DNA from 2 places in the Methylobacterium sp. WL64 genome. Region 1 is predicted to be linked to the other one. Evidence: riboswitches for the same ligand, from Rfam matches in the RefSeq annotation. Region 1 holds a riboswitch; the other holds the start of a gene.
What was found. Region 1 has a riboswitch for thiamine pyrophosphate ahead of thiC (phosphomethylpyrimidine synthase ThiC). Riboswitches for the same ligand answer to the same signal wherever they lie in the genome.
Positions count from the first base shown of each region.

Region 2: linked by a shared signal. The riboswitch ahead of thiO (glycine oxidase ThiO) and the one ahead of thiC (phosphomethylpyrimidine synthase ThiC) in region 1 are both predicted to bind thiamine pyrophosphate.

Region 1 covers NZ_VRVA01000012.1:99,240-105,131, forward strand. Annotated here, with positions in the region: gene FV242_RS09120 (ATP-dependent helicase) at 95-469, opposite strand; gene FV242_RS09125 (pilus assembly protein PilZ) at 885-1,130, shown strand; gene FV242_RS09130 (acyltransferase family protein) at 1,141-2,208, opposite strand; gene FV242_RS09135 (HNH endonuclease) at 2,314-2,688, opposite strand; gene FV242_RS09140 (alpha/beta hydrolase) at 2,710-3,549, opposite strand; TPP riboswitch at 3,751-3,856, shown strand; gene thiC (phosphomethylpyrimidine synthase ThiC) at 3,931-5,817, shown strand; gene FV242_RS09150 (hypothetical protein) at 5,840-5,892, opposite strand, start outside.
Region 2 covers NZ_VRVA01000003.1:48,103-53,994, reverse strand. Annotated here, with positions in the region: gene rpoD (RNA polymerase sigma factor RpoD) at 1-1,320, shown strand, start outside; gene FV242_RS02475 (adenylate/guanylate cyclase domain-containing protein) at 1,399-2,658, shown strand; TPP riboswitch at 2,782-2,909, shown strand; gene thiO (glycine oxidase ThiO) at 2,974-4,197, shown strand; gene thiS (sulfur carrier protein ThiS) at 4,194-4,406, shown strand; gene FV242_RS02460 (thiazole synthase) at 4,409-5,212, shown strand; gene FV242_RS02455 (thiamine phosphate synthase) at 5,209-5,844, shown strand.

The DNA of each region.
Region 1 (5,892 bases):
CGTAGCCCGGTTACGGCACGCTAAATGCGGCGGTTTAAGGGGTCGTTAGCGTTCCGTTCAGCACCCCGGCCCCGGCCGCGGGCATCCCCGCACCTTAACCCGAGGCGGTCGGATCCTGCCCCAGCACCCGCCGCGCCTCGGCGAGCAGCACCGAGTGCCGGACCGATTGCGGGCCGGAATCCGGCGTCTCCCGGCCGAGCCGGGCGATGCGCGCCGTGAACAGCTTTCGGCGCAGGCCGAACCGGCCGATGCTGGCCGTGAGCGCCAGCAAGACGACCCGCACGGCCTCGGTGCGCTCCCGCTCCTGCACGATCTCGGTCTTCAGCGCCTCCTCGCGCTGCAGGGCGGCATCGAGTTCGAGCCGGACGGCGGCCCGGCTCGCCTCGTCCCGGCGCGCGGTCTCCAGCTGGATCCGGCATTCCTGCAACGCGCTGAGGATCATGAGCTCCTGCGCCGACGCATCCCGCATTGAGTCCTCCCGGTGCACCATCGCCCGGTGAACAACCCGGCACGCGCCCGATCCCTGTCATGAAAATTCGGCCCCGACCTGCGAAGGCGTCGAAGGGCGGACCGTCGCTGCGGTTCGCCTTACCGATGCCGGGCGCCAGCCGGAAGCCATCGCCCCACGATATCGAGGTCGCGATCAGCGGCGAAGCCGGGATCGACGCCATGCGTTGCAGGATTGCCGTAGCCCTGGGGGCATCCTGAACGCCGCGAAGCTGGCGAGCCTGCAGCGGCGGCGCATCTCCTGGATGACCCAAACACGTATTGAGTTTCGGCCTGGGATACCAGTCTCCGCGCGCCATCCAGCCCGTTAACCGTCTCGCCGTATTGTTCAGTCCGCGCGCCTGGGTGTCGCGGACCGGGACCGGAGAGAGGGTGCGATGACGGAGGATCGCCGCGGGGCATTCCGCAAGAACGCCTTCACGTTCGGCACGCTGCTGCTCGCATGCGGCGAGGTCGGCTGCCTCGTCTGGGACGCCACCGAGACCGGCGCTCAGATCGAGGTCGAGGAGGATCAAGCCGTGCCGGACCGCTTCCCGCTCCGTCTGACGGACGGGGCCGACCCGCGGCAGGCCGCCGTGGCGTGGCGGCGCAGCCGCCGGATCGGCATCGCGTTCGAGAGCTGAGCTGCCGGCCTCAGGTGGCCGCGAGGGACGGACGCGGGCGCGGCGCTCCCGCCAGCCGGAACCAGGCCGGACGCACGAACAGCAGGGCGAGCGGCGTGTGGCGCACCAGCCGCTCCAGGGCCAGCGGCACCAGCAGCGCCGCCGCCATGACGATCAGGCTCGCAAGCCCGATATCGTTCACGAGCCCGGTGCGGACCAGGATCTCGCGGGTCGCGGCCATCGGCAGCGAGAAGGCGAGATAGATCACGATCGAGCGCTGGCCGCAGGTCCGGAGGGCTTCGGCGACGGCGGTCCCCGACCGCTCGATCAGCGCGGCCACGACCACGATCGCCAGGGCGCCGGCCGCCCCGAGGGCGAGGCTCGCGATCGGCAAGCTGGCGAGGGTCGGGTAGGCCGGATGGCCGGCGGGCGTCAGCGCCATCCATCCTTCCAAGACGGCCCAGGCGGCGAGGCCGCACAGCGCGGGGCCGACATGCCGGCGGGCCGCGTCGGCCAAGGCGAAGATCCGGCCGGCGAACAGGTAGCCCGCCACGAAGTAGACGTAGCGGCCGCAGAACTCCTCGACGAGGGTCGCATCGCTGCGGATGTCGGCGACCTGCAGCAGGGCCGCGCCGGCCAGCAGCAGCGCCCCCGGGCACCGGCGCAAGACCTTGGTCACCACGGAGAAGACCGCAAGCAGGTAGACGAACCACAGGCTGGAATACGGCTCGACCAGCGCGTGGGCGAGATGGGCGGCGAAGGCGCCCGGCCCGGCATCGCTGACGATGCCGCCGTAGCGCGCCGCCGACTGAATCACCAGCCAGAGCCCGTAGAAGTAGGCGAAGTGCAGGACCCGGCGGTCGGCGAACAGGCGCCAGTCCCGGTCGATCACCCGCCCCAGGAACAGGCCGGACAGCAGGAAGAAATCCGGGATCCGGAACGGTTTGGCGAAGGCCACCACCGGGTGCAGGAATCCCTCGCCGCCCAGGGCCGCACCGGTGCCGATGACGGAATGCATCATCACCACCATGAGGATGCAGATCCCCTTGGCGATATCGACCCAGGCCAGCCGGCCGCCCACGTCCCCTGCCCCGCCCATCGTTCAGCTCCCAGACCGGGGCCAGTGTGGATCGACAAGGTTGACGGGGTTGCCGGCCCGGGACCGGAACCTGCAGATGTCCTGAGCGCCGGGTAAACGGCTGCCTCAATCCCGACGCTTGCCCGCGCGGCGGTCGCGGGTCATGCGCGTGGCGGCGTGGAAGTCGTCGGGCTTGCCGCGGATCCAGACCACGAAGCGCGCGATCTCGGGATCGTCCCGGAGTGCGTCCACGTCGGCGAGCCGGCGGGCGATCTCGGCCTCGCTGTAGCGGGCATGGATCGCCGAGTGGCAGATCTGGTGCAGCCGCACCGTGCCCTGGTGGGTGCCGCCCTTCAGCTTCGGGGTGAGGTGGTGCAGGCTGGAGCGGGCGCGGGGCGGGATAGGCCGGCCGCAGAGCGGGCAGACCGGATCCATCCGGGCAACCGCGCCGGGCATCTCCGGATCGTCGGCGTTCCAGCGCCGGGGGCGGCGTCCGACCAAACGATGTCTCCTCCCGTCCTTTCAGGGCACAGCCTGATCCGGCGTCCTGCAGGCCGGCCCCACACGTCCGCGGAACCACGCCTCGGCCTCGCGATCCCGGGACCCGAAGATCGACATGTGGTCGCCCGGCACCAGCTCGAACCGCGCTCGGGGCCCCGCCGCCGTAGCGAGCGCCCGGGCGAGCTCGGCCGGCACCACCGGGTCGTCGGTGCCCTGGACGATCAGGACCGGCGCGGACGTGCCTTGGATGCGCCGGTCCGAGCGATAGGTGTCGCGCAGGAGCCAGGATGGTGCCAGCGGGACATGCAGCCGCACGGCATGGGTCAGCGAGTCGAACGGTGCTTCAAGGTAGAGCCCGATCGCCTCGACTTGCCCGGCGATCGCGACCGCCACCGCGGCACCCAGGGAATGGCCATGCAGCAGGATCGGCGCCCCCGGGGACCGTGCCTCAGCGGCCGCGACCGCCGCCAGCCCGTCCCGGATCAGGCCGTCCTCGCTCGGCGTGCCGGTCGAGCCAGGATAGCCGCGATAGGCCGGCGCCAGCACACCCCAGCCGGCCGCGCGCCACGGATCCGCGGCGAAGCGTGCCGCGTGCGGCTCGGGCCGGGAGCCGTTGCCGTGAAAGCTGATGACGATGCCGCAGCCGGGATGCGGCGGCCGCCACAGGGCGAAAAGCCGCTCGCCGTCCTCTGTCGCTACCGTGACCGGCTCGGTCCCGGGCGGTGCCGCCTGGATGCGCACGGGTTGCCCGTTCCAAGCCGCGCCCGGGTAGATCAGCCGCCGCTGGAACAGCACCAGGGCGACGAGCCAAGCCAGGTAGAGCACCGCCAGGGCGGCCAGCAGCAGGAGCAGGATGCGCATCGTTTCTTGAAGGTTCAAAGATGGGCATCGTAGCCAAGTTTGTTTGGCCCAGGACGGCTTTGATGAGTGGTTGGGCGGCCCTGCCCCTACACAGGGCTCTTGTCTTTGGGCGACCGGAGCTTCTCCCGCCGTACAACACCAGCCTGTTATCCGCTCAGCTCGCCGCAGCATTGACAAACCCATCCCCGGGGCCGAGTCTTGAACTGTTCCGAGGGGGGCCCTGAAGGGGGCTGAGATTGGGCATGCTGCCCTGACCCTTGAACCTGATCCGGCTCATACCGGCGGAGGGACGGGAACCCGCGGCTGCTCGCGTGCGTGCGGCCGGATCTCATCTCAGCCATCGCGTGGTCCGGAGCGCTCCAACACGAGGAGAGGCCCACGATGAACGCACCCGTTCTCCCCAAGGACGTGAAAGGCAGCCCCGAGACCGTGACCACGGGTCCGGTCACCGGGTCGCGCAAGGTCTACGCGAATCCGGTCGGCCGGCCGGACATCCGGGTGCCCTATCGCGAGATTGCCCTGTCCGATCCGAAAGAGGAGCCGGTGCGGGTCTACGATCCGTCGGGCCCCTACACCGAGACCGACGCCCGCATCGACCTCACCGCCGGCCTGCCCGGCGTGCGCGAGCCCTGGATCGCGGCGCGCGGCTACACCGCGGTTGAGCCCCGTGCGGTCAAGCCGGAGGATAACGGCTTCGCCGGCGACAAGCTCGTGGCGCCCTGCCCCGCTACCCGGACGATCCGCATGGCGGCCCCCGGGCAGATGGTGACGCAGTACGAGTTCGCCCGAGCCGGGATCATCACCGAGGAGATGATCTACGTCGCCCACCGCGAGAACGCCTGTCGCGACGCGATGCTGGCGGGCGCCGAAGCCACGCTGGCAGACGGCGAGAGCTTCGGTGCGTCGGTGCCGCCGTTCATCACCCCAGAATTCGTGCGCGACGAGATCGCCCGCGGCCGCGCGATCATCCCGGCCAACATCAACCACACCGAGCTGGAGCCGATGGCGATCGGCCGGAACTTCCTGGTCAAGATCAACGCGAACATCGGCAATTCGGCCGTGACGTCGTCGGCCGCGGAAGAGGTCGAGAAGCTGGTCTGGTCGATCCGCTGGGGCGCCGACACGGTCATGGACCTGTCCACCGGCCGCAACATCCACAACATCCGCTCGTGGATCATCCGGAACAGCCCGGTGCCGATCGGGACCGTGCCGATCTACCAGGCGCTCGAGAAGGTCGGTGGCGACCCGCTCAAGCTCGATTGGGAAGTCTTCAAGGACACGCTGATCGAGCAGGCCGAGCAGGGCATTGACTACTTCACCATCCATGCCGGCGTGCGGCTGGCGCACGTGCCGCTCACCGCCCGCCGGGTCACCGGCATCGTCTCGCGGGGCGGCTCGATCATGGCGCGCTGGTGCCTGGCCGGGCACCGGGAATCGTTCCTGTACGAGCATTTCGACGAGATCTGCGACATCATGCGGGCCTACGACGTGTCGTTCTCGCTCGGCGACGGCCTGCGTCCGGGCTCGATCGCCGACGCCAACGACGCCGCGCAGTTCGGCGAGCTGGAGACGCTGGGCGAACTGACAAAGATCGCCTGGGACAAGGGTTGCCAGGTGATGATCGAGGGCCCCGGCCACGTGCCGATGCACAAGATCAAGGTCAACATGGAGAAGCAGTTGCGGGAGTGCGGCGAGGCGCCGTTCTACACCCTCGGCCCGCTGACCACCGACATCGCCCCCGGCTACGACCACATCACCTCGGGCATTGGCGCCGCCATGATCGGCTGGTTCGGCACCGCGATGCTCTGCTACGTCACCCCGAAGGAGCACCTCGGGCTGCCGGACCGCGACGACGTGAAGACCGGGGTGATCACCTACAAGATCGCCGCCCACGCCGCCGACCTCGCCAAGGGCCACCCGGCCGCCCAGCTGCGCGACGACGCGCTGAGCCGCGCCCGGTTCGACTTCCGCTGGGAAGACCAGTTCAACCTGGGCCTCGATCCGGATACGGCCCGTCGCTACCACGACGAGACCCTGCCCAAGGACGCCCACAAGGTCGCGCATTTCTGCTCGATGTGCGGGCCGAAGTTCTGCTCGATGAAGATCACCCAGGACCTGCGCGCCGAGGTGCTGGCGATGGAGGAAGCGGGCGAGGTCGTGGGCGCGTCGCCCGCAATGTCGAAGGCCGAGGCCGAGGCCGGCATGCGGGCCAAGTCCCAGGAGTTCCTGGCCGAAGGCGGCAAGCTCTACATCGACGCGGCCGAATGAGGAGCCGGCACGCCCCGTCCGCTCAAGACGTGGGCGTGCCGCACCCGCCGCCGCCGCCGCGCGGCGCCGTGATCT
Region 2 (5,892 bases), on a different contig from region 1:
GAGCCGCCGGCGCCGCCAGAGGGCGGCGACGACGAGGACGACCTCGAGAACAACGTCTCGCTCGCCGCCATGGAAGCGGAGATCAAGCCGCGGGTCCTCGAGACCTTCGACGCGATCGCCGCGAATTACCGCAAGCTGCGCAAGTTCCAGACCGAGGGCGCAGACCGCAAGGCTGCCGGCGAGAAGAACAGCCCGGCCCAGAACCAGAAGCAGATCGAGCTGAAGGACAGCGTCGTCGCCGACGTGAAGTCGCTGTCGCTCAACAACAACCGCATCGAGGCGCTGGTCGGCCAGCTCTACTCGATCAACAAGCAACTCATCGGCCACGAGGGCCGGCTGATGCGCTATGCCGAGAGCCACGGCGTGGCCCGGGACGAGTTCCTGCGCCACTACCAGGGCTACGAGCTCGATCCGAACTGGATGGAGCGCGTCGGCACGCTAGGCGGCAAGGGCTGGAAGAACCTGGTCGAGCGCGGCTCGAAGCAGGTGACGGAGCTGCGCGCCCAGATCCTCGACCTCGCCTCCGAGACCGGGCTGGAGATCGGCGAGTACCGCCGCATCGTCAACATGGTCCAGAAGGGCGAGCGCGAGGCCCGGCAGGCGAAGAAGGAGATGATCGAGGCGAACCTGCGCCTCGTGATCTCCATCGCCAAGAAGTACACGAACCGCGGCCTGCAGTTCCTGGACCTGATCCAGGAGGGCAACATCGGCCTGATGAAGGCGGTCGACAAGTTCGAGTACCGGCGCGGCTACAAGTTCTCGACCTACGCCACGTGGTGGATCCGGCAGGCGATCACCCGCTCGATCGCCGACCAGGCCCGCACGATCCGCATCCCGGTGCACATGATCGAGACGATCAACAAGATCGTCCGGACCTCGCGCCAGATGCTGCACGAGATCGGCCGCGAGCCGACCCCGGAGGAGCTGGCCGAGAAGCTGGCGATGCCGCTGGAGAAGGTCCGCAAGGTCCTCAAGATCGCCAAGGAGCCGATCTCCCTCGAAACGCCCATCGGCGACGAGGAGGACAGCCACCTCGGCGACTTCATCGAGGACAAGAACGTCGTCCTGCCGATCGACGCGGCGATCCAGTCGAACCTGCGCGAGACCACGACAAGGGTGCTGGCGTCGCTGACCCCGCGCGAGGAACGCGTGCTGCGCATGCGCTTCGGCATCGGCATGAACACCGACCACACCCTCGAGGAAGTCGGCCAGCAGTTCTCGGTGACCCGCGAGCGCATCCGGCAGATCGAGGCCAAGGCGCTCCGCAAGCTGAAGCACCCGTCGCGTAGCCGGAAGCTCCGGAGCTTCCTGGACAACTGAGCCCCCGTCGCGGCCCCCCCGCGGCGCCTCCCCTCCGACTGCGTTGCCAGGCGGCTGCGCGGCCCCCACCTTGGCGCCATGCTCGAACGCCGCCCGCCAACGCCCGGATTGCCGACGGCCTTCGCGGACGGCTCCGAAGCCGACGACGTGCCCTTCGGCGCGCTCCAGCCCTCGGTGGGCATCCGCGACTGGCTGCTTGGCGAGGGCGCCCGGCTGCAGAAAGCCGAGGACATGCTCTCCGGCCTCGCCGAGCGGCTGATCGCCATCGGCGTGCCGGTGGATCGGGCCTCCTCTGCGATCGACACCCTGCACTCGGAATATGCCGGCGTGGGCCGGGTCTGGACCCGGGACGGCGGCACCAGCGTGCGGCTGTTCCCGCACGGGGGCCGCTCGCAGGAGGCTTATCTCAACAGCCCGTTCCACACCGTCCACGAGACCGGCGAGTGGCTGATCCTCGACGTCGCCGAGACGCCGGACGATGCCTACGCGATCATCCCGGACCTGAAGGCCGGCGGCTACACCCACTACGTCGTGGCGCCGCTGTTCTTCACCAACGGCACCAAGAACGGGATCACCTTCGCGACGAAGGCGCCCGACGGGTTCGGCGAGGACGACATCGCGATCCTCCGCTTCGTCATGCCGGCGCTTGCGGCCGTGGCCGAGATGCGCGTGCTCAACAAGCAGCTCGACCACGTGCTGCGCCTCTATGTCGGCGACGAGCCGCACCGGGCGATCCTGGCCGGCGACATCCGCCGCGGACAGGTGACGCGGATCCGCTCGGCGATCCTATTCGCCGACATGCGGGACTACACCCGGACCTCCGCCGACATGACTCCCGAGGAGGCGGTCGGGCTGCTCAACGTGTTCTTCGACTGCCTGGTGCCGCCGATCGAGCGTGAGGGCGGCGAGGTCCTGAAGTATCTGGGCGATGGCTTGCTGGCGATCTTCCGGGAATCGGGCGACGATCTCGGGGGGGCCGCCAAGGGGGCGCTCACTGCGGCCCAGAACGCGCTGGCGGCCCTCGACGAGGCCAACGCCCTGCATCAGTTCTCGGTGCCGGTGGCGGCGGGAATCGCGCTCCACCACGGCGAGGCCGCCTACGGCAATGTCGGCTCGGGCTCCCGGCTCGACTTCACGGTCATCGGCCGCGACGTGAACCTCGCCAGCCGGATCGCCCGGCTGAACCGCCAGCTCGGCGAGCCGCTGCTGATGTCGAAGCCGTTCGTGGACTTCCTCTGGGGCGATCCGATCCCCCTGGGCGAGCACGTCCTCGACGGCTTCCGCGAGCCCATGGCGGTGTTCCGCCCGAAATTCCTGCGGCCGCGTGCGCCGAGCTGACCGGCGCAGCAGTGCCTCCGCCCGATGCTCCAGGCTGTGACGGCCACAGGCCGTTTGTCCGCCCCCGATAGCCCGCCCGCAGACCGCGGGCTTGACCCGCGGGGCCCGCGCGACCAGATCTATCGCTGTTCCAGGGAGATCCCCGGCAAGGGGCTGAGAAACCGCTGGCACGTCCCCCGGACCTGCGGCGCGGAAATCCTTCGAACCTGATCCGGCTCACACCGGCGTAGGGATTGGACCGCGGCCGCCTGAATGGCAGGTCACCGCTTCTCACCGAAGCAGACGGCCCGATCTTCGCGACGGAATTCCGCGGAGATGACTTTGGCTTTTGACCGCCCCGTTTCGCCGATCGGACGCCGCCGCCTCCCGGGCGGCTTCGCCGCGCAGGCCTCGCTGCCGGCGCGTGCCGATGTCGCCGTCGTCGGCGGCGGGTTGATCGGCCTGTCGATCGCCTGGCGGCTCGCACGCGCCGGCCGCGCGGTGGTCGTCATCGAGCGCGACACGATCGGCGCGGGTGCGAGCCTGGCCGCCACCGGCATGCTGGCCCCGGCCGCCGAGCACGAGCCGGGCTCCGATCCGCTGTTGCCCCTCGCCCTCGAATCGCTCCGGCTCTGGCCGGGGTTCCGCGACGCCCTCGAAGCCGAGACCGGCCTGTCGATCGATTATCGCGCGGACGGGACCGTCGTGGTCGCCATCGGCCGCGACGAGGTCGAGCGCCTGCGCTTCCGCTACGACCTGCAGCGCCGCTCGGGCCTCGACGCCGCGTGGCTCCCGGGCACCGAGGTGCGGCGCCTTGAGCCCGCCCTGCGGCCGGCCGTCACCGCCGGAATCCATTGCCCACTGGATCACCAGGTCGATCCCCGCCTCGTTATGGCGGCACTGGCCGAAGCCTGTCGGCGTGCCGGCGTGACGCTGGTCGAGGGCCTGGCGGTGAGCGGGCTCGACTGGTCCGGCGGAACGGTGACCGGCATCCGGGCCGGCGACGAGGCCGTGACGGCCGATACCGTCGTGCTGGCCTCCGGCGCGTGGAGCGGGGAGGGCGGCCTGCTGCCCGAACATCTCGCCCTGCCGGTGCGACCGCTCAAGGGCCAGTCGATGGCCCTGCGCACCACCGCGCGCACCGGCACGCTCAGCCGGATGATCTGGACCGAGCAGGTCCACATGGCGCCCAAGAGCGACGGCCAGCTGATCGTCGGCGCAACGGTCGAGGATTGCGGCTTCCGGTCGGGCATCACCGCCGGCGGCCTCTTCGCCCTGCTCGAGGGCGCGCGCCGGGTGCTGCCCGGCATCGAGGAGATGGAGGTCGAGGCCGTGTGGGGCGGCTACCGTCCGACCTCGGACGACGACGCGCCGATCATCGACACGCTCGCGCCGGGCCTCGTCGTCGCCACCGGCCATCACCGCAACGGCTACCTGCTCGCCCCCGTGACGGCCGAGGCGGTCGCCGAACTCGTCACACGCGGCGCGCTGCCGGAGATCGCACAGCCGTTCACTCGGGCGCGCTTCGACCGACGCGAACCCACGAGGGCCTCGGCATGAAGCTTCTGGTGAACGGAGAAATGCGGGATCTCGCGGTCGAGACCATCGCGGCCCTGTTCCGGGCCGAGGCCGACGAGACCGGTATCGAGAGCCCCCAGGGCATCGCCATCGCCCTGAACGGCCGCGTGCTGCGCCGCCGGGACTGGGACGAGACGCCGGTCGCCGAGGGCGACCGGGTCGAGATCGTCCGCGCCATGCAGGGAGGTTGACCATGGACCAGACCGTCACGCCGCTGCGCCCCGAGACCGAGGCGGATCGCTTCACCATCGCCGGGGTGGAGCTGTCCTCGCGGCTGTTCATCGGCACGGCCGGCTACCCGACCCAGGCGATCATGCGCGACGCGGTCGCGGCGTCTGGGGCCGAGGTCGTCACCGCCTCGATCCGCCGGGTGTCCCTCCAGGGCCACGGCTCGGACACGGTGCGCATCCTGAAGGGCAAGCGCTTTCTGCCCAACACCGCCGGCTGCGAGACCGCCCGCGACGCGATCATGACCGCCGAGCTCGCCCGGGAGGCTCTGGACACCAACTGGATCAAGGTCGAGGTGATCGGCGACCGGGAGACCCTCTATCCGGATGTGGCCGAGTTGATCGAGGCCTGCCGGCATCTGGTGGACGAGGGCTTCGTAGTCCTGCCCTATTGCAACGACGATCCGGTCGTCTGCCAGCGCCTGGAGGATCTCGGCTGCGCCGCGATCATGCCGATGGGCTCGCTGATCGGCTCCGGCATGGGGGTCGCCAACCCGGCCAATATCGAGCTGATCTGTCGCCGCGCGAGCGTACCGGTGATCGTCGACGCCGGCATCGGCACCGCCTCGGATGCGGTCATCGCCATGGAGCTCGGGGCGGCGGCCTGCCTGATCAACACCGCCATCGCCAAGGCCGACGACCCGGTGCGGATGGCCCGAGCCATGGGCCGCGCGGTCGAGGCCGGGCGCGATGCCTATTGCGCCGGCCGCATCCCCCGCCGCGGCCGGGCCGATCCGTCGAGTCCGCAACTCGGCCTCGTCGGCTCGTGAGACCGCTGCCGTCGCGGCTGCTGGCGGTGACGGACCGGCACGGGCACGCCCGGCCGCTGGCCGACACCGTGCAGGCGGCGCTCGACGGCGGCGTCCGCTGGATCTGGTTCCGCGACCGCGACCTCGACCCGGAGGCGCGACGCAGCCTCGGCGCCGGAATCGCCGCCAGGGTCCGTGCGGCGGGCGCGTTCCTCACGGTCGGCGGTGACATCGCCCTGGCTGAAGCACTCGGGGCGGACGGCGTGCATCTCGGTGGCGGCACCGGGCCGGAATGGATCACGGCGGCCCGCGCGGCCCTCGGACCGAATGCGCTGATCGGGATCTCGGCCCACGCACCCGTGGAAGTCGAGGCAGCCGCCGGGGCCGGCGCCGACTATGTCACCCTGAGCCCCATCTTCCCCACCGCCAGCAAGCCCGGCTACGGCCCGGCCCTCGGTCCGGAGGGCCTAGCTGCGGCCCGTCGTGCCGGCCTGCCGATCGTCGCCCTCGGTGGCGTCACGCCGGAGCGCATCCCGCTCTGCCAGGATGCGGGTGCAGCCGGGGTCGCCGTGATGGGCACGCTGATGCGCGCCGCCGGGCCCGCGGCCGCCGCCCGTCGCATCCTGGCGGCCTGGGACGGGTGCCAGCCCTAACCGTCCGTATGGCGCATCCCGGACGCGGCGTCCCCGGATGAACCCACG